4 regions of the Marinobacter subterrani genome follow, and region 3 is predicted to be linked to each of the others. Evidence: predicted binding sites of a transcription regulator. Region 3 holds the regulator's gene; each other region holds the start of a gene.
The links. The regulator sigma-54, encoded in region 3, starts transcription at its own class of promoters, with help from an activator protein. The targets are predictions, from matches to a motif close to ANTGGCATNNANNTTGCTNT.
Positions count from the first base shown of each region.

Region 1 (4,210 bases), 1.1 Mb from region 3:
ACTTTCCGATGGAAGCCCCCTGCATCCACCGGATGAACCAGCACGCCCAGGAGGCTTTTGCAGGCGCACGCCGGGAAAAGGTCGCGGAGATATCACGGATGGCCGTCAGCCGGGAGTTTCGGCGGCGCCTGAACGAGGACGAATCCGGCACAGGCATCAGCGATTTCGTCTGCTACAGCGATTCGGAAAACGGCAAACGCGCCATGCCCTACATCAGCCTCGGACTTTTCGCCGGCATCCTCCAGATGTCGGTCAGACACGGCATAACCCACTGGATTGCTGTGATGGAACCCGCCCAGCTGCGCCTGTTAAAGCGATTTGGTGTGGAGTTTGATCATGTGGGCCCGCTGATTGAGTATCACGGTCGCCGTCGCCCGGCTTTCACCGAGGCAGCCTCACTGATTGAAGGTATAAGAAGGCGACGCCCGGATGTCTGGTCTCTCATTACGGACAATGGACGTTATTTGCCTGCAAAGCCGGATACTGATTTTGCGGAAAACGAGAAACAGGTTGCCTGATCCTGCACCTGAGCGATGCTCGCTGGCCCCCAGTGACTTTGCTTTGGGCGCTGGCCAAGACTGAAAAAGCCCCCGCTTGTTAGCGGGGGCTTTTTACCGGCATTACCATCTGAATGCTGTTTCTATTCAGACTTTATGCCTTTGCAGCTTTTCTCCTGCGTGCCAGTCCAAGGCCGGCAAGGCCCATGCCCAGCAGAGCCAGGGTGCCTGGCTCAGGCACTTCTACCGCTGTGATCTTGAAGCGGGTATCGAAATGATTGGCTGTTCCCTCTTCGGTCAGAAGACCAACGCATCCGGAGGCAGCGCCCGCTGCTGTACAGGCATCATCATCCAGAACGGCCAACCCGATCAGTTCAAGGAATACTGTATACTTGTAATCATCGAGAATGAACGAGGAGGCGAACTGGAAGCCACCTGAACCGTTATCCACAGCGCCCAGGTCCTCGAAGTTGTCGATCGTGAAGATATCATCGCAGTTGGAGACTGAGTCGTCGACACAGTTTCCATTATTCAACGTTTCATTGAAGAAGCTGATGAACTTAGTCGATGTTGGGGGCAGCGGATCGCCAGGAGGTGCAAACGGAGTCAGGGTCAGCGTCGAAGTCAGATCGAAGCTGGCCAGCGCCGCGCCACTGGCTGGGAGCGTATTGTTGGTGTGGGTGAATACCCCACCGTCTACGAAACCCCCGTTGGTCATCAGACCACTCGGCTCAGCAACATCAGTGATCGAGACAGACGACTGTGGTCCGGAACCAACGCCCCAAGACAGCTTGCGGTCAGAGTCAGTGGCTGTAACAGATCCATCGCCGGTTGTCTGGGTCCAGTTGGAGAATACGCTGTCAACCTCATATCCCCAGTCGGTGATCATCACTGCGCTGGCAGATTGCGCCGCCAGAGCAAAGGGTACGACAAGAGCCGATAGAAGGGTTCTTTTAAATGCAGTTTTCATAATAATCTCTCCTTGATTGATGACGCTGTCAGTTGCTGGACTTCAAGTACGCACGTCAGCGGTCCCTAACCTATAAGCATCAGCCATGCCATGAAATTAAATCTTTTATCTTTCAGTAAACTATCGTCAAAATTCCATTGGCCTTGAGAGCAAGGTGTAAGCATCTTCGACATTCAGAGAGCACAAATACATCGCTTCAGGCGCTATGTATTTTTTATAAGGGCTTCGAAGGAAGCAATCAGAAGAAAGGTGTTTAGATAAGCCTTTTTTTAGTAATTTCAGGATTAAGAATGTCTTTAAAAATAAGGCTCGCCACAAGGAATGTAAACTAACCTGACACCGTAAAAGCCAGGTTGATCTATATTGTGGTCAAAGGTGCAGGCTATGCACCAGCCAGCGTTATACTTGAGGCAGGGCTCAGTCTGAAAGCCCGCTCCTACCTGTCGACTTTCCTTACACAATTGCAATTCCCGCCATCAATTATGCCGACAATCCATTGTTTTATATGTCTTATTTTTTTAAGGCCCTAAATTTGCTATGTCGCTGACTCGGACATCCATTCGATAGTTGGAGTTGCCTTATGAGAAGGATTGATCAATTGGTGGCGGGTACCGCGCTCACACTGTTTGCCAGCGCGGCATCTGCCACCATTATTATTGATAACAACACGACCGGTTGGTACAACGACGGCTTGGGGGATCTGGCAGAAACCTACGGCCCGCTGTCCTCTTCGTTTCCGGGTGCAGGAGTCAGCGAGGGAGACCCCGTTGTCAACCCGCTGCCCGAGCCGGATCTCTCCCTGACCCCAAACCTGGGTAACTGGCTTGGTGCTGATTTCACGGCGGGAACCTGGAGCGGCCCAAACACCCCGATCCCCGGAAGCTGGACGGTTAATGATGAGACAGCCATTGTCTATCAATTCATTCTGGATAAGGCAGCAAGCATTACGGTTGATATTGGCGTAGACAATGGGATCTTTGCCTGGATCAACGGTAATTTCGAGTTTGGTGCCATGGCAAGCGGTGGCTCCAGCCCCGGGGAATATTCCTTTGGCACTGTGCTGGGTGCAGGAACGCACTATCTTCAACTTCTGCGGGAGGACCACGGTGGAAGCACCGGGTACGACATCATGGTGACGGCGGTGCCTGAGCCCGCCACATTGGCGCTTATGGGGTTAGGCCTGCTGGGTATGGGCATGGCCCGGCGTAAAAGCTGAGCCCAGCCTACGGGGGTGCCGCCAGGCCCCCCGTTGACAACTCCCCCGCAATCTCTCGCTGCAGGTTTGTAAATTCCGACTCAGAAACGGTCTCCGGGCACCCTCACCCAACCCTCCATCAAAACCCGCGCACTACGGCTCATAATGGCTTTGGTTGCCGTCCACTGACCATCCACTTCCTTTGCTTCCGCCCCAACACGCAAGGTGCCGGAAGGATGGCCGAAGGTCACATGAGTGCGATCTCCCCCGCCGGCGGCGAGGTTCACCAGGGTTCCCGGAACCGCCGATGCCGTAGCAATGGCCACGGCAGCCGTGCCCATCATGGCGTGGTGGAGTTTGCCCATGGACAGAGCGCGGACCAGAACATCCACATCCCCGGCTCCGATGCTCTTTCCGCTTGAGGACACGTAATCCGCAGGCTTCGCCACGAAGGCTACTTTCGGGGTGTGCTGACGGTTTGCCGCTTCTTCGATGTTCTGGATCAGCCCCATTTGCACCGCGCCATGGGCCCGGATGGATTCAAACCTGGCGAGGGCCTTGGGGTCGGAGTTGATGTCGTCCTGCAGCTCGGTGCCCTTGTATCCGATGTCTTCGGCGTTAACAAAGATGGTGGGGATGCCGGCGTTGATCATGGTGGCTTTCAGGGTGCCGACGCCGGGTACTTCCAGGTCGTCCACCAGGTTGCCGGTGGGGAACATGGAGCCTTCGCCATCGGCCGGATCCATGAATTCCACCTGTACTTCGGCTGCTGGGAATGTGACACCGTCCAGCTCGAAATCGCCGGTTTCCTGCACTTCGCCGTTGGTGATGGGGATGTGGGCGACGATGGTTTTCCGGATGTTGGCCTGCCAGATGCGCACGGTGCAGGTCCCGTTTTCCGGAATCCGGTCTTTGCCGACAAAGCCGCTGTTGATGGCGAAAGCGCCTACGGCGGCGGTGAGGTTGCCGCAGTTACCGCTCCAGTCCACAAACGGCTTGTCGATGGAGACCTGGCCGAACAGATAGTCAACGTCGTGGCCCGGCTGGGTGGGTTCCGCCAGGATCACGGTTTTGCTGGTGCTGGAAGTGGCGCCGCCCATGCCGTCGATTTGTTTCTGGTACGGGTCCGGGCTGCCGATTACGCGAAGCAGGAGTTTGTCTCTTGCCTCGCCCGGGGTTTGTGCCGCTTCCGGGAGATCCTGAAGGCGGAAGAAGACGCCTTTTGATGTGCCGCCACGCATGTAGGTGGCGGGGATTTTGATTTGTGGCTTGTTAGGCATGGGGTACCTTTTGGCTTTTTGTCGGATTACGCTGCGCTAATCCGACCTACATGGGGCGGTTTCATTGTCGGATTACGGCTTTGCCTAATCCGACCTACGTTGGTTTGGCTATAGCCATGGCGTAGGTCGGATTAGGCCCAAAGGGCCGTAATCCGACATTTTTTCAGGCTACGCAGCCCCTTCGGACTGCAGGAAATCCTCCGCAAACCGCTGCAACACACCGCCAGCACTGTAGATGGAGACTTCCTCAGCGGTATCCAGGCGGCAC
Region 1 is NZ_LFBU01000001.1:868,057-872,266, forward strand. It holds gene msub_RS04015 (PEP-CTERM/exosortase system-associated acyltransferase) at 1-518, shown strand, start outside; gene msub_RS04020 (THxN family PEP-CTERM protein) at 652-1,467, opposite strand; gene msub_RS22020 (PEP-CTERM sorting domain-containing protein) at 2,048-2,683, shown strand; gene prpF (2-methylaconitate cis-trans isomerase PrpF) at 2,764-3,942, opposite strand; gene acnD (Fe/S-dependent 2-methylisocitrate dehydratase AcnD) at 4,111-4,210, opposite strand, start outside.
Region 1: msub_RS22020 (PEP-CTERM sorting domain-containing protein) is a predicted target of sigma-54. The motif match lies at 1,987-2,006, and genes of this name have one in related genera.

Region 2 (4,210 bases), 1.6 Mb from region 3:
TTCATGCTCCATGAAACTGCGGTTCGGCCCCATGTCCCGCCGGAAATCCACCACCTCGTATATCGGCACCGGCTTGCCGAACCCTTTTACGGTGATCTCGCCCTTGTCCCGGCACATGATCTTGTCTTTGATCAGGGAGAAGGTCTCGTAGGACACCAGAATCTCACCGGGCTCCGCCAGCGATTCAAGGCGGCTGGCCAGATTCACTTCCTTGCCGATAATGGTGTAGTCCATGCGGTTCTCAGCTCCGAAATTGCCCACTGTTGTGTAGCCGGTGCTGATGCCCATACGGATTTCCAGTGGGGTCTTGATGCCCTGGCTCCGCCATTTCTGGCGCATGATCTTCATATGCTTGCGCATGTCGATGGCCATGGAAACGCAGGCCAGGGCGTCTTCCCGTTGTCCACGGCTGGTGGGATCGCCGAAAAACACCATGATGGAATCACCCACGAACTTATCGATGGTGCCGCCGTACTTGAGAGCCACTTCCGACATTTCATTGAAGTAGTGATTCAATAATTCGGTCAGAGCCTCCGGTTCCATTTCTTCGGAGAGTTCAGTGAACCCCTTGATGTCGGAGAAGAACACCGCCAGTTTCTTGCGCTGTGTTTCCAGGCGCACGTCCCGCTCGCCGGTAAATATGGACTGCCATACCTGGGGCGAAAGGTACTTGGACAGTTTGTGGGAGAGAGCGATGGATTGCTCTCGCTGGTTCTGGATCTGGGTCTTGGCCAGCATCAGTGCCCGGGCCTGCTGGTGTGAATAGTAGGCGGTAACACAGATATACAGGCCGGTGGAAAGCACCGAAACAATCATGGTGAGCAGGGGTGCATGCGGGCCGTCTGCCGGACCAAGTATGGCCACGGCTATGGCAATCGCTCCAATCATGAAACCGGTGCCGAGCAGCCACTGCCGAATGCCGCCGACAATCAGGCAACTGAACATCAGCATCAGGGCCACCGCCAGGGAGGGGATTACCACCAGGCCAATGCAGCCGATGAAGCCGCCGCCGATCACGCAGTCGACAATAAGCATTTTCTGCCGAATCCGGGTGGAGGTCCTGAGGAAGGTCTTGCGGGTCAGCGCATGGGCGATGTGGGGCCAGGACAGGGCGCCGGCCACCAGCCATAGCAGCGGGTGAGGAAAGGCCTCTTGAAGCACGCCGGTAACAATAATGGCGGCCGTGGAGGTGTATGCCAGGATCCGGCCGCTGTAATCCGGCATCGGAGGTATCGCAATGGGATTGCCGGGGATCTCAGCAACCATCGACTTGCCGGCGGAATTGCTGGCATTGCGCAGATCGGCGGGTACGCTCATCATCTCAGAAACGGATCCTGCCAATGAGCATGTCCCGGAACATGACCCAGTCTCCCATCAGGCTGTACAGTGGGTATTGGAAAGTTGCCGGGCGGTTTTTCTCAAACCTGAAATGGCCGACCCAGGCAAACCCGTAGCCGATGACAGGCAGGGACAACAGCCAGACCGGGTTACCCGATGTCAGGGCCCAGACGGCAACCAGAAGAACGAGAAGGCTGCCCAAAAAATGCAGGCGACGGCAGGTGGCATCGCTGTGTTCTTCAAGATAATACGGATAGAATTCAGTGAAATTGTTGAAGGCTCGCTGATTGCTCATTGTGTTGCTTCTCACTTTCTCACGCCTGCGGCATTTATAGTTGTTGGTCAAGCCGACTACGACCAAAGGTTAACAGCATTACGTACAACCCACAATTCACAGCCGGCAATTGTTGCTGCGCACTTTTTAATACAGTCACCAGAAAGCGAGGCGATATGACCGCAGTCACCGATTTCCTGCTCAACCGATCCTCAGAGCCCAGGCTGGAGGCTCCGGCGCCAGACAGGGAAACCCTCGACCGGGCCTTTGCCTGTGCCGCCCGGGCCCCGGACCATGGCCTGTTAAGGCCCTGGCGCTATCTGGTCGTGGAGGGTGACGGGCTGGAGGCACTTGGAGGGCTGTTTGCTTCTGCCTGCGCTGACGACACTGACGAACGGCAAACCGAAAAACTCCGGACAGCCCCTTTGCGCGCGCCCATGGTTATTGTGGGCATCGCTTCGCCGCGCCCCCACCCGAAAGTTCCGGAGGTGGAGCAGGTCATGTCGGCGGCCGCGGGCATGGGTTTTCTTGAACTGGCACTTCAGGATGCCGGTTATGGCGTTATGTGGCGAACCGGCTCAGTGGCCTACCACCCAGGCGTGCACGAGGGGCTGGGGCTGAGTGAGAACGAGCAGATTGTGGGCTTTCTCTATACCGGGAGTGTTTCGTCGGCCAAACCTCCGGTTCCCCGTCCCGGGGTCGAGGAGTTCGTTCGGCACTGGCCGTAACGAGCAACTGTATGGCTCCCCCGGCGTCGGCCGGGGGAAACGGTTTGCCGCTTTCATGAGTTTTTTTTCCGACATACATTTCCAGTTTTCCAGCTTAGCCCTGCCAAGCCCGCCAATGCTGCCTGCGGGCAGTATTTATAGCGCCTTTCCAAATCTGGCATTCACCTTGCTTTAACTCTCTCAAAGCGCACAGCCGGCAAAAACAGGTCGGTGCCAGGTGCAGTTTCCGGGAGGCAACATGGCAATCAGTTTCGATAATGCACTGGGTATTCACCAGTACGCGGTGGAAGCACGGGTGAAGCGTGCCGAGGTTCTGGCGAATAACCTCGCAAACGCCGATACCCCGGGTTTCAAGGCCCGGGACGTGGATTTCCAGGCGATGATGCAGCGGGCCCATGAGTCTGTCAGCGGCTTCCAGATGGAAAAAACCGATGAGGCCCATATGGGTATCTCTCCGTCGGGCGAAGCGGGTGACCTGCTGTACCGGGTGCCGCATCAGCCCTCGGTAGACGGGAACACAGTGAATACCCAGGAGGAGCAGGCGCGCTTTATGCGCAACGCCATGGACTTCCAGGCCAGTTTCCAGTTTCTGAGCAGTAAGTTCAGCGGCCTGACCAAAGCCATCAAAGGCGAATAAGCCGCAGTCACAGGATTAGCGAGGGAGAATTTTCATGTCACTTGGCAACATTTTTGATATCGCCGGCTCCGGCATGACGGCGCAATCACTGCGGCTGAATACCACGGCATCCAACATTGCCAATGCCGAGACGGCCAGTTCCAGTACCGAGACAACCTACAGGGCCCGAAAGCCGGTGTTTGCTGCCATTCAGCAGTCTTTGCTGAACCCGGGCCAGAGTGGCTTCACGATGGGAGGTGAGCAGGAGCAGGGCGCCGGTGTCAGGGTTGAAGGCATCGTTGAGAGCCAGGCGGAACTGCAGATGCGTTACGAGCCGAATCATCCGGCAGCCAATGAGGAGGGGTATGTCTACTACCCCAATGTAAACGTGGTGGAAGAGATGGCGGACATGATGTCGTCGTCCAGAAGCTTCCAGATGAATGTCGATGTCATGAACACAGCCAAGTCCATGATGCAGCGCGTTCTGACACTTGGTCAGCAGTAACAGGGTGAGGAGCACAACATGACTGCAGTAAACACAACAGGTGCGTCGGATGTTCTGAGCCAGTATCAGCTGAAGAGTCAGGACGCCGGCAAGGGTTCCAGCGAGCTGGGCCGCGGCGAATTCATGGAGCTGATGCTGGCCCAACTGAAGAACCAGAACCCGCTGGAACCCCAGGACAACGGAGAGTTTATATCTCAGCTGGCGCAGTTCAGTTCCCTGGAGGAAATTCAGAATCTGTCCGGCACGGTGGAAGACGTGGCAGGGCAGTTCCGCTCAACCCAGGCGCTGCAGGCCTCAGCCATGGTGGGTAAAACGGTTCTTGCGCCCTCCCAGATCGGCATTCTGGGTGCTGAAGGCCAGGTGAGCGGTACCATCCAGGTTCCTGCCTCGACGGGTGGGCTGCGGCTGTCGGTTCAGGGCCAGAACGGCGAGCTGGTGCGCCAGATTGATATGGGTAGCAGCCAGGCCGGAGTGACCTCATTCAGTTGGGATGGCAAGGACGGCAACGGCAATCCCTTGCCGCCGGGGCCCTACCGCATTGTGGCGGAAGCATCCTACCCCGATGGCCCGCAGCAGTTGTCGACCATGGTGAGTGCCAATGTTGACAGTGTCTCCCTGGGCCAGGGTGGCTCGATCACTCTGAATCTTGCAGGTATGGGCTCCATCGCCCTGTCTGATGTGAAACAAATTAACTGATACCGGTGAAACACCAGGGGGTAAACCATGGCATTTAATACAGGTTTGAGTGG
Region 2 is NZ_LFBU01000001.1:355,702-359,911, forward strand. It holds gene msub_RS01735 (adenylate/guanylate cyclase domain-containing protein) at 1-1,320, opposite strand, end outside; gene msub_RS01740 (DUF962 domain-containing protein) at 1,322-1,633, opposite strand; gene msub_RS01745 (nitroreductase family protein) at 1,789-2,340, shown strand; gene flgB (flagellar basal body rod protein FlgB) at 2,579-2,977, shown strand; gene flgC (flagellar basal body rod protein FlgC) at 3,012-3,461, shown strand; gene msub_RS01760 (flagellar hook assembly protein FlgD) at 3,480-4,157, shown strand; gene msub_RS01765 (flagellar hook protein FlgE) at 4,185-4,210, shown strand, end outside.
Region 2: flgB (flagellar basal body rod protein FlgB) is a predicted target of sigma-54. The motif match lies at 2,494-2,513, and genes of this name have one in related genera.

Region 3 (4,210 bases):
TGCAGGGCAAGACCCAGCTGAATGCTCAGCGCGTGGTTCTGTACCGCGACGCAAAGGGCCTGAGCCGGATTGAGGCGTTCGGAAGCCCGGCCCATTACCGCCAGCCAACCCGCGAGGGTACGGGTGAAACCGACGCCAAGGCCCTGAACATCACCTGGTCCGCCTCCGACCAGCAACTGACCTTTGAACAGAAGGCGGTCATCGAACAGAATGGCAATGTGTTCCGGGGTGATGTCATCCATTATGATACCGCCCGCCGGGTCGTGACTGCCGAGGGCGGGGCCGCTGATGGCGAAGGTTCCGGCCGGGTAGAAATGGTGATTCAGCCGCGCAGCACTAACACACAAGGTTCCGATGGCAATTCTGAGAGCCAGTAATCTGGCAAAGAGTTACAAACAGAAAAAAGTGGTGCTCGACGTTTCCCTGGAAATCCGCAGCGGGGAAATCGTTGGCCTGCTCGGCCCCAATGGCGCCGGCAAGACCACCTGCTTTTACATGATAGTCGGGCTGGTGCCCGCCGACAGCGGGCGGATCACCATCGACAGCCGCGATATCACACCGTTGCCCATGCATGGCCGCGCACGCCAGGGAATCGGCTACCTGCCACAGGAGGCGTCGGTATTCCGAAAGCTTTCGGTGCGCGACAACATCATGGCCATTCTGGAAACTCGCAAGGGGCTGGCCAGGGCAGAACGGGAAAAAAAACTGGAAGAACTGCTCGAAGAGTTTCACATTACCCATATTCGCGACAGCATGGGCATGGCCCTGTCCGGCGGTGAACGCCGGCGCGTGGAAATTGCCCGGGCCCTGGCGATGGAGCCGGCTTTCATCCTGCTGGATGAACCGTTCGCCGGTGTCGACCCCATCTCCGTGAGTGACATCAAGCACATCATCCGCCACCTCCGGGACAAGGGGATCGGCGTGCTGATCACTGATCACAACGTGCGTGAGACCCTCGATATCTGCGAGAATGCCTACATCGTCTCCGGCGGCCACATCATCGCCTCCGGGAATGCCGACGCCATTCTGGCCAATCAGCAGGTGAAGAAGGTGTACCTGGGCGACGAGTTCCGGCTGTGAAGCCGGAGTCAGATGAAATTGGGGTCAGATGAAAAGTTCATCTGACCCCAATTTCATCTGACCCCGAGATTGTTTTGATGATCTGTAGCAAGTAAACTCGGCAAAGAACTTGCTAGGGTAAACGCAATCCACGGCAAGTAACGGGCATATAAAGATTTTTTCACCTCTTATGACACAAAGCGCTGATGAGTGACGGATCCTGAACCATGGTGATGAAAGCCTCCCTACAGTTAAAGCTGGGTCAGAGCCTGACCATGACGCCCCAGCTGCAACAGGCGATCCGGCTTCTCCAGCTCTCTACCCTCGACCTTCAGCAGGAAATCCAGCAGGCCCTGGAATCCAATCCGATGCTGGAAACCTCCGAGGACGATGACTCGGCCGAAGCCGACGCCGCGAATGACGAACGCGAAGCGAATGCCGCCGAGTCCGCCGCTGAAACAACGCCAGAGCCCCCATCTGACTGGGATAAGTCCGAAAACGGTCCTGACTGGTCCTCGGAGAACGAAATCCCGGACAATATCCCGGATGACCTTCCGGTCGACACCGCCTGGGAAGATATCTACCAGTCGGCCCCGGCTACCACGGCCCGCAACGACGACGAAAACGATCACGATTTCGAAACCCGGAATTCACCCACCGAAACCCTTCAGGACCATCTGGAATGGCAACTGAACCTGACCCCCATGAGCGAGCGGGACCAGGCCATTGCGCATGCGCTGATGGATGCGGTGGATGAGCGTGGTTATCTGACCAGCGATCTTGACGAGATCCACGCCGGGTTGCTGGATGAACATGACGAAGATCCCCTCGAACTGGATGAAGTTGAAGCCGTTCTCCATCGCCTGCAGCACTTCGACCCACCCGGGGTTTTCGCCCGCGACCTGCAGGAATGCCTGCTGATCCAGCTCAACCAGCTACCACCGGATACCCCCTGGCTGGCCCAGGCACGACTGGTGATCACCCACTACATCAATCTTCTCGGCAACCGTGATTACGCCCAGCTGCTGCGCCGCAGCCGCCTGAAGGAAGACCAGTTGCGGGAAGTCCTGGCCCTGATTACCGGCCTGAACCCGCGCCCGGGCGACGTGATTGACCGCGCCGAACCGGACTACGTTATCCCCGATGTGATCGTCCGCAAGCACAACGACCGCTGGCGGGTTGAGCTGAATCCGGAAATTGCCCCGCGCATCCGGGTAAATGCGAGCTATGCTTCACTAATAAGGCGTGCCGACAGCAGTGCCGACAACACCTACCTGCGGGATCAGCTGCAGGAGGCGAAATGGTTTATCAAGAGCCTGCAGAGCCGCAATGAGACTCTGCTGAAAGTGGCAACCCGTATTGTCGAGCACCAGCAGGGCTTCCTGGATTACGGCGAAGAAGCCATGAAGCCGCTGATTCTCTCCGACATTGCCCAGGCGGTGGAGATGCATGAATCGACGATTTCCCGGGTGACCACCCAGAAATTCATGCACACTCCCCGGGGAATTTTCGAGTTGAAGTATTTCTTCTCCAGCCACGTGAGCACTGACGAGGGCGGAGAATGTTCCTCTACGGCCATACGCGCGATGATCAAGAAACTGATTGCTGCCGAAACGCCCAAAAAGCCGTTGAGCGACAGTAAAATTGCAGCCATGCTAGGAGAACAGGGAATCAAGGTTGCGCGACGTACCGTTGCCAAGTATCGGGAGGCGATGCACATTCCGCCTTCCAATGAACGCAAACGGCTAGTCTGAACACCACGGGCGGGAAACGCGACACCGTATTCGCCGGCGCACAACGCGCCAGCACCCAGGCCGGCTCCCGGGAGCCGGCATGATGACAACAGGAGACGCCTATGCAACTCAATATTTCAGGCCATCACGTAGAACTGACTCCCGCACTCAAGGATTATGTCTCGGAAAAATTCCAGAAGCTCGAACGTCACTTTGACCACATCAGCAACAGCCAGGTAACCCTGGAAGTGGAAAAGGTGCGACAGATTGCGGAAGCCACGCTGCACGTGGTTGGTGGTGAAGTTCACGCAAAGGCAGAAAATGAGGATATGTACGCGGCCATTGATGCCCTGATCGACAAGCTCGACCGCCAGATTCTCAAGCACAAGGAAAAGAATGTAGACCGGATGCACGGAAACGGCTCGCGCTAACTGGCTGTTTTCATGCAAGTCATCCAATCGAGCTGCGACACGGCTGACGTGTCGCAGCCTTTTTTTAACGGAAATGCAGTCGACCTATGAGCGACACATCCCTGACCATAGACAACATTCTTTCGCCGGAGCTCACCCTTTGCCGGGTGCCCGCCTCCAGCAAGAAACGGGCCCTGGAGTTTATCGCCGAGCAGATAAACCACCAGGACAATACCCTCAGCGAGACCGAGATCTTCAACAACCTGATCTCACGGGAACGTCTGGGCAGCACCGGCATTGGCCAGGGCATCGCCATCCCCCACTGCCGCCTAGACGGGCTGGATCATGTGGTGGGTGTCTTGATGACACTGGAAGAGAGCGTCGAGTTCGATTCGATCGACAACCAGCCTGTGGACCTGATCTTCGCCCTGGTCGTTCCCAAAGAGGCCACCAGCGAGCACCTGGAGCTTCTCAGCCAACTGGCCGAAAAATTCAATGAACGCTCGTTCTGTGACCGTCTCCGGCAATGCGAGGACGCCCGCACCCTGTACGAACGCATGACCGCCTCGGGCGGATGACAGTCATTGCAGTGGAGGTAAGTTGGTCATGAAGCTGATTATCGTCAGTGGCAGGTCCGGATCCGGCAAGAGTACCGCGCTCCATGTGCTGGAGGACCTCGGCTTCTATTGCATAGACAATCTACCGATCGGCCTGCTGTTCCCCCTCACCCGGGAAGCCACAGGCCAGACCAGGCCGGGGAGACTCGGCAAGATGGCGGTGAGCATCGACGCTCGCAACCTGTCCGGAGAACTGGCCAACTTCGAGGAGATTTACCGTCGCCTCCAGGAGACCGGGGTTACAGTCGAAATCATCTTCCTGGATGCCGACGAACAGTCCCTGCTGCAGCGCTTCCATGCTACCCGGCGCAAGCACCCGCTCAGCGATGACAAAACCTCGCTGAGAGAGGCAATCACCAGTGAAAAGAAACTCCTTGAGCCTCTATCCAAG
Region 3 is NZ_LFBU01000001.1:1,947,407-1,951,616, forward strand. It holds gene lptA (lipopolysaccharide transport periplasmic protein LptA) at 1-377, shown strand, start outside; gene lptB (LPS export ABC transporter ATP-binding protein) at 355-1,080, shown strand; gene msub_RS09190 (RNA polymerase factor sigma-54) at 1,287-2,813, shown strand; gene hpf (ribosome hibernation promoting factor) at 2,915-3,223, shown strand; gene ptsN (PTS IIA-like nitrogen regulatory protein PtsN) at 3,310-3,780, shown strand; gene rapZ (RNase adapter RapZ) at 3,809-4,210, shown strand, end outside.

Region 4 (4,210 bases), 1.5 Mb from region 3:
AACCGCCCGGGTTCAGGGTGGCATGCATTCGGGTCAGAATGTCTTTTTTCGATTCGGCGGAAAAATAAATCAGGACGTTGCGACACATCACGATATCGAATTTGCCCAGCATGTATCGCTCCAGCAGATTCAGCTCCTTGAATTCCACCATGGTCTTGAGCTGCGGCTTGATCTGCCAGCCGCCGTTCAGTGACGGGGTAAAGAACTGCTTCTGGCGCTCCGGTGACAGGCCGCGACCAATGGCTAGCATCTCGTATTCGCCCTTGCGGGCAACCTCAAGCACACTTTTGGAAATGTCGGTGGCGGTGATTTTTACATCCCGCAATTTTCCCGGCCGGAGCCGCCGGAACTCCTCGACAATCATGGCGACCGAGTAAGGCTCCTGCCCGGTGGAACAGGCGGCAGACCAGATGCGAAGCGGTTGGCCGGACTTACGCTCGGCCAATTCCGGAAGCAGCTTGTCCTGGAGTATCCGGAACGGATGGTTGTCACGGAACCACAGGGTTTCATTGGTGGTCATGGCGTCAATGACGACTTCCCGCAAGCCACCCCGGCCGGGCCGCCGGAGCCGGTCAAGGAGTTCCCCCAGCGAATTCAGGCTGTTCTCCTCGAGAATTCTGCGCAACCGGCTTTTCACCAGGTACTGTTTGTTTTCGCCCAGCAAAATCCCACAGGCATCCTGCAGGAACGACTTGAAGGCATCATATTCCTGTGGCGTTATATCCGCTTTCATTGGATCTCTGTTCTGAATGAATGTCTGAACGGCCGGATCATCCCTGGTCGATGATTTCCATTACCCGCTCTGCCAGTTCGTCCGGACTGAACTTTGCCATGAAATCGTCTGCCCCCACTTTTTTCACCATGGCCTGGTTGAAAACGCCGCTGAGGGAGGTGTGCAGCATGATAAACACATCGGCAAGGGCCGGATCTCCTTTTACCTTGGTCACCAGGGTGTAACCGTCCATCTCCGGCATTTCAACATCGGAGATAATCAGACTTAGGTGGTCTTTCGCCCGGCTACCGTCCGACGTGATTTCCTTGAGATAGTCGTAGGCCTGCTTGCCATCATTCCTGGTGGCGACTTCCATTCCGATCGCTGTCAGGCAGCGTTCTATCTGCCGGCGGGCCACTGAAGAATCATCAACAACCAGAACCGGCAGATGGCCTGGAACCCGGTCGGCACTCTTGCTCAGCACGGCTTCGGTTACATTCTCCCCGAGCGGAGAAACCTCGGCAAGAACCTTCTCTACATCAATGATTTCTACCAGCTTATCATCAATTTTGGTGACAGCGGTAAGGTACACATCCCTTCCGGCGCCCTTGGGTGGCGGCAGAATGTCTTCCCAGTTCATGTTCATGATCCGGTCGACAGCGGTCACCAGGAAGCCCTGGGTTTTGCGATTGTACTCGGTAATGATGACAAAACTGGTCGCCAGATCTTCCTGCGGTATACCGGGCAGTCCAATCGACATGCTCAGATCAATAATCGGAATGGTTTCACCGCGAATGTGCGCGACGCCCCTGACCACATTCCGGCTGTTGGGAATGGATGAGAGCCTGGGGCACTGCAGAACTTCCTTAACCTTGAACACGTTGATGCCATAGATCTGGCGCCCCCTCAAGCGGAACAGAAGGAGCTCAAGGCGATTCTGCCCTACCAGCTGCGTGCGCTGGTTTACGCTGTCCAATACCCCTGCCATGTTTTTCTCCCGGCTTGCCGATGTTACACCGGCATATATCTTGCTGCTTGCTGAATAACGGCCGAAACAACGGAAAACCGTCGTTTGCTCGGCGGACCGGCTAGTGTATCGGCCGCTAGTACTTAATCCTTAGGCATGTCCGTGGTTTTCCGCCCGGATATAGACAGCATAGGACAAACAACTGCATATGCGCATCACCAAATTCGTCGTACTCCTGCTGATGTCTGGCTTGAGCGGCTCATTGCTGGCGCAAACCACGGCGGGACAAATCCGGGAAGCCACCCTGAAATTTCTGGATGAGTTTGCCACAGAACAGGCCAGTGCCGGCTACAAGGTCGCCTATGAGTCGGGATCAATCGACAGCCGTGTCGCCCTCGCCGAATGCGAAAGTCCACTGACAGTCGAGTTCAGCGGTGACCCCTGGAAGAGCACAAGCCCCACTTTGCAAGTGTCCTGCGAGGGCAACCGCCCATGGCGCATGTTTGTTACCGCGTCTGTTTCAATCCATGGGCCGGCCCTGGTAGCAACCCGGCCACTGACTCGCGGTGAGCGAATTACTGCGGATCTCGTTACGCATCAGCCGGTTGAGATTAATGCCTCAAGGCGCGGCGCTATAACAGAGACCCAAGAGGCCGTGGGCATGGAAGTCAGGCGATCCATCAATGCCGGCGCACTGATCACGCCCGACATGCTCTCTGCGCCGGCTGCGGTTGAGCGCGGCGACCATGTTATCATTACCGCCAGAAGTGGCGGATTCTCGGTCAGTTCCAGGGGCAAGGCCTTGGCAAGCGCGGGCATCGGGGAGCAGGTTCTGGTGGAGAATCTCCGGTCTTCCCGCACGGTGAAAGGGAACGTTGTTGGCCCCGGCCACGTGGAAATCCCGATGTGACATGCATTCGGCAACGCCTTGCCGACATGGCAAAAGCTTGCCGTAAATGCAGGCATAGGCTTCCGGGTAACAAAACGTTAACCCTGGAGGAAAAAAGTTTCTAAAGGTTTCTGCGGTACAGCCGTTAAGCAGATATAAACTCGAGTGAGCGCCACACCCGTGGTGCACCAGGCAAGCAGGTAACGATATGTCAGTTGACTTCAATGGAATTGGCCCCGGCCAGGTCAACACCCAGAGAACCACGGCCGACAAGGGCGCCAGCACCCAGAACACCCAGCAGGCGACCAATCAGCAGGCAAAAACCCAGGCTCAGGGAGCCCGGGGGGAAAACGTCAGCCTGAGCAGTCAGGCCAAAAATCTCAAACAGCTTGAGCAGAAACTCGGCGATTATCCGGAAATGGATGACGACCGGATTGAACAGATCCGTTCCGCTCTGGAAAACGGAACCTACAAGATTGATGCCGAGAAACTGGCCCAGAAAATGCTTGAGATGGATGAAAGCATTTTCGGGTGAGTAAATCATGGCCGCAATTGATGATCTGAAGAACCTTCTGTCCCAGGATCTCAGCCAACTGGACGCGCTGGCTGATGTCCTGGACAGGGAAAAAGCCTGCCTCGCTACCTCCGACCTCCAGGCACTTAATGGGCTCACCAAGGAGAAAGGCGATCTTCTTGGCGCGATCCGCGAGCGGGCCAAGCAGAAAATCCGCACCCTTGTCCAGATGGGTTACCGCCCCGAGAGCGGCGAACCTTCCCGCTTCATTCGCAGCGCGGGTCTCGCCGAGCTCTACCAGCTCTGGCAGGAAGCCGATCAGAAACTGCGCGCCTGCCAGTCGCTGAACCAGGCCAATGGCCGGGTCATCAGCCACCTGCAAAAGCGCCTGTCCCGCCTGACCGATATCTTCCGTGGTGCTACCAGCCAGCCAAAACTCTATGGTGCCCGTGGCGAGCAGACCACGGTGTCAAGCCGTACGGTACTTGCCAGCGCCTGAACACGGCGCCGGCAGATTCCTCCGCCAGCTCTATCGGGTATAGATGGTCATCCGGGAATCCGGATGGAACCGGATGTCGTGAATGCTCACGTTGCCCATTGACGGGCTCTGGTTTCCGGCAACACGGATATTGTCCATGCGGATCTGTTCGATACGCTCGGGGAACGCCAGCATCAGGGCGCCGTCTTCCCGCACCGAGTAGCGTGGCTGCCCCGCCCGGTAGTGGACACCGGAAATGCTGAGATCCGAATCCAGGAAGTTCAGAACCGGCACAAAGATATTCGCCGCCAGCTTGATGCCCTCGATGACGTCGGGCCCGGATTGTTCAGCCTGGCCGCCCTCACCCATCGGATTGCCAGCCATCGCTCCGACCAGCCCGATGCGGCCAAGCAGGGTCGGATCGCCCTGCCCGGAAACCTCCGCCAGCTCCGCTTCCGTCAGCGGGGCAAGGTTGCCGCTCTGATACAGCTCACCGGCTTCCGGAGACGCCTGCGAGGCGCTTGCACTGTTGCTGGCCGCAAAGGAAACCAGGGGCTGCAGGGGTAGCGCAACCATGGTCACCAGCGCCGCCGCGTTGCGGTATCGGGACTGGTGCTTCAGGACCCTGTAAAGCTCCTTTTCGGAGATCC
Region 4 is NZ_LFBU01000001.1:443,391-447,600, reverse strand. It holds gene msub_RS02135 (CheR family methyltransferase) at 1-733, opposite strand, end outside; gene msub_RS02130 (chemotaxis protein CheV) at 771-1,700, opposite strand; gene flgA (flagellar basal body P-ring formation chaperone FlgA) at 1,888-2,589, shown strand; gene flgM (flagellar biosynthesis anti-sigma factor FlgM) at 2,777-3,103, shown strand; gene msub_RS02115 (flagella synthesis protein FlgN) at 3,111-3,581, shown strand; gene msub_RS02110 (hypothetical protein) at 3,612-4,210, opposite strand, start outside.
Region 4: flgA (flagellar basal body P-ring formation chaperone FlgA) is a predicted target of sigma-54. The motif match lies at 1,728-1,747, and genes of this name have one in related genera.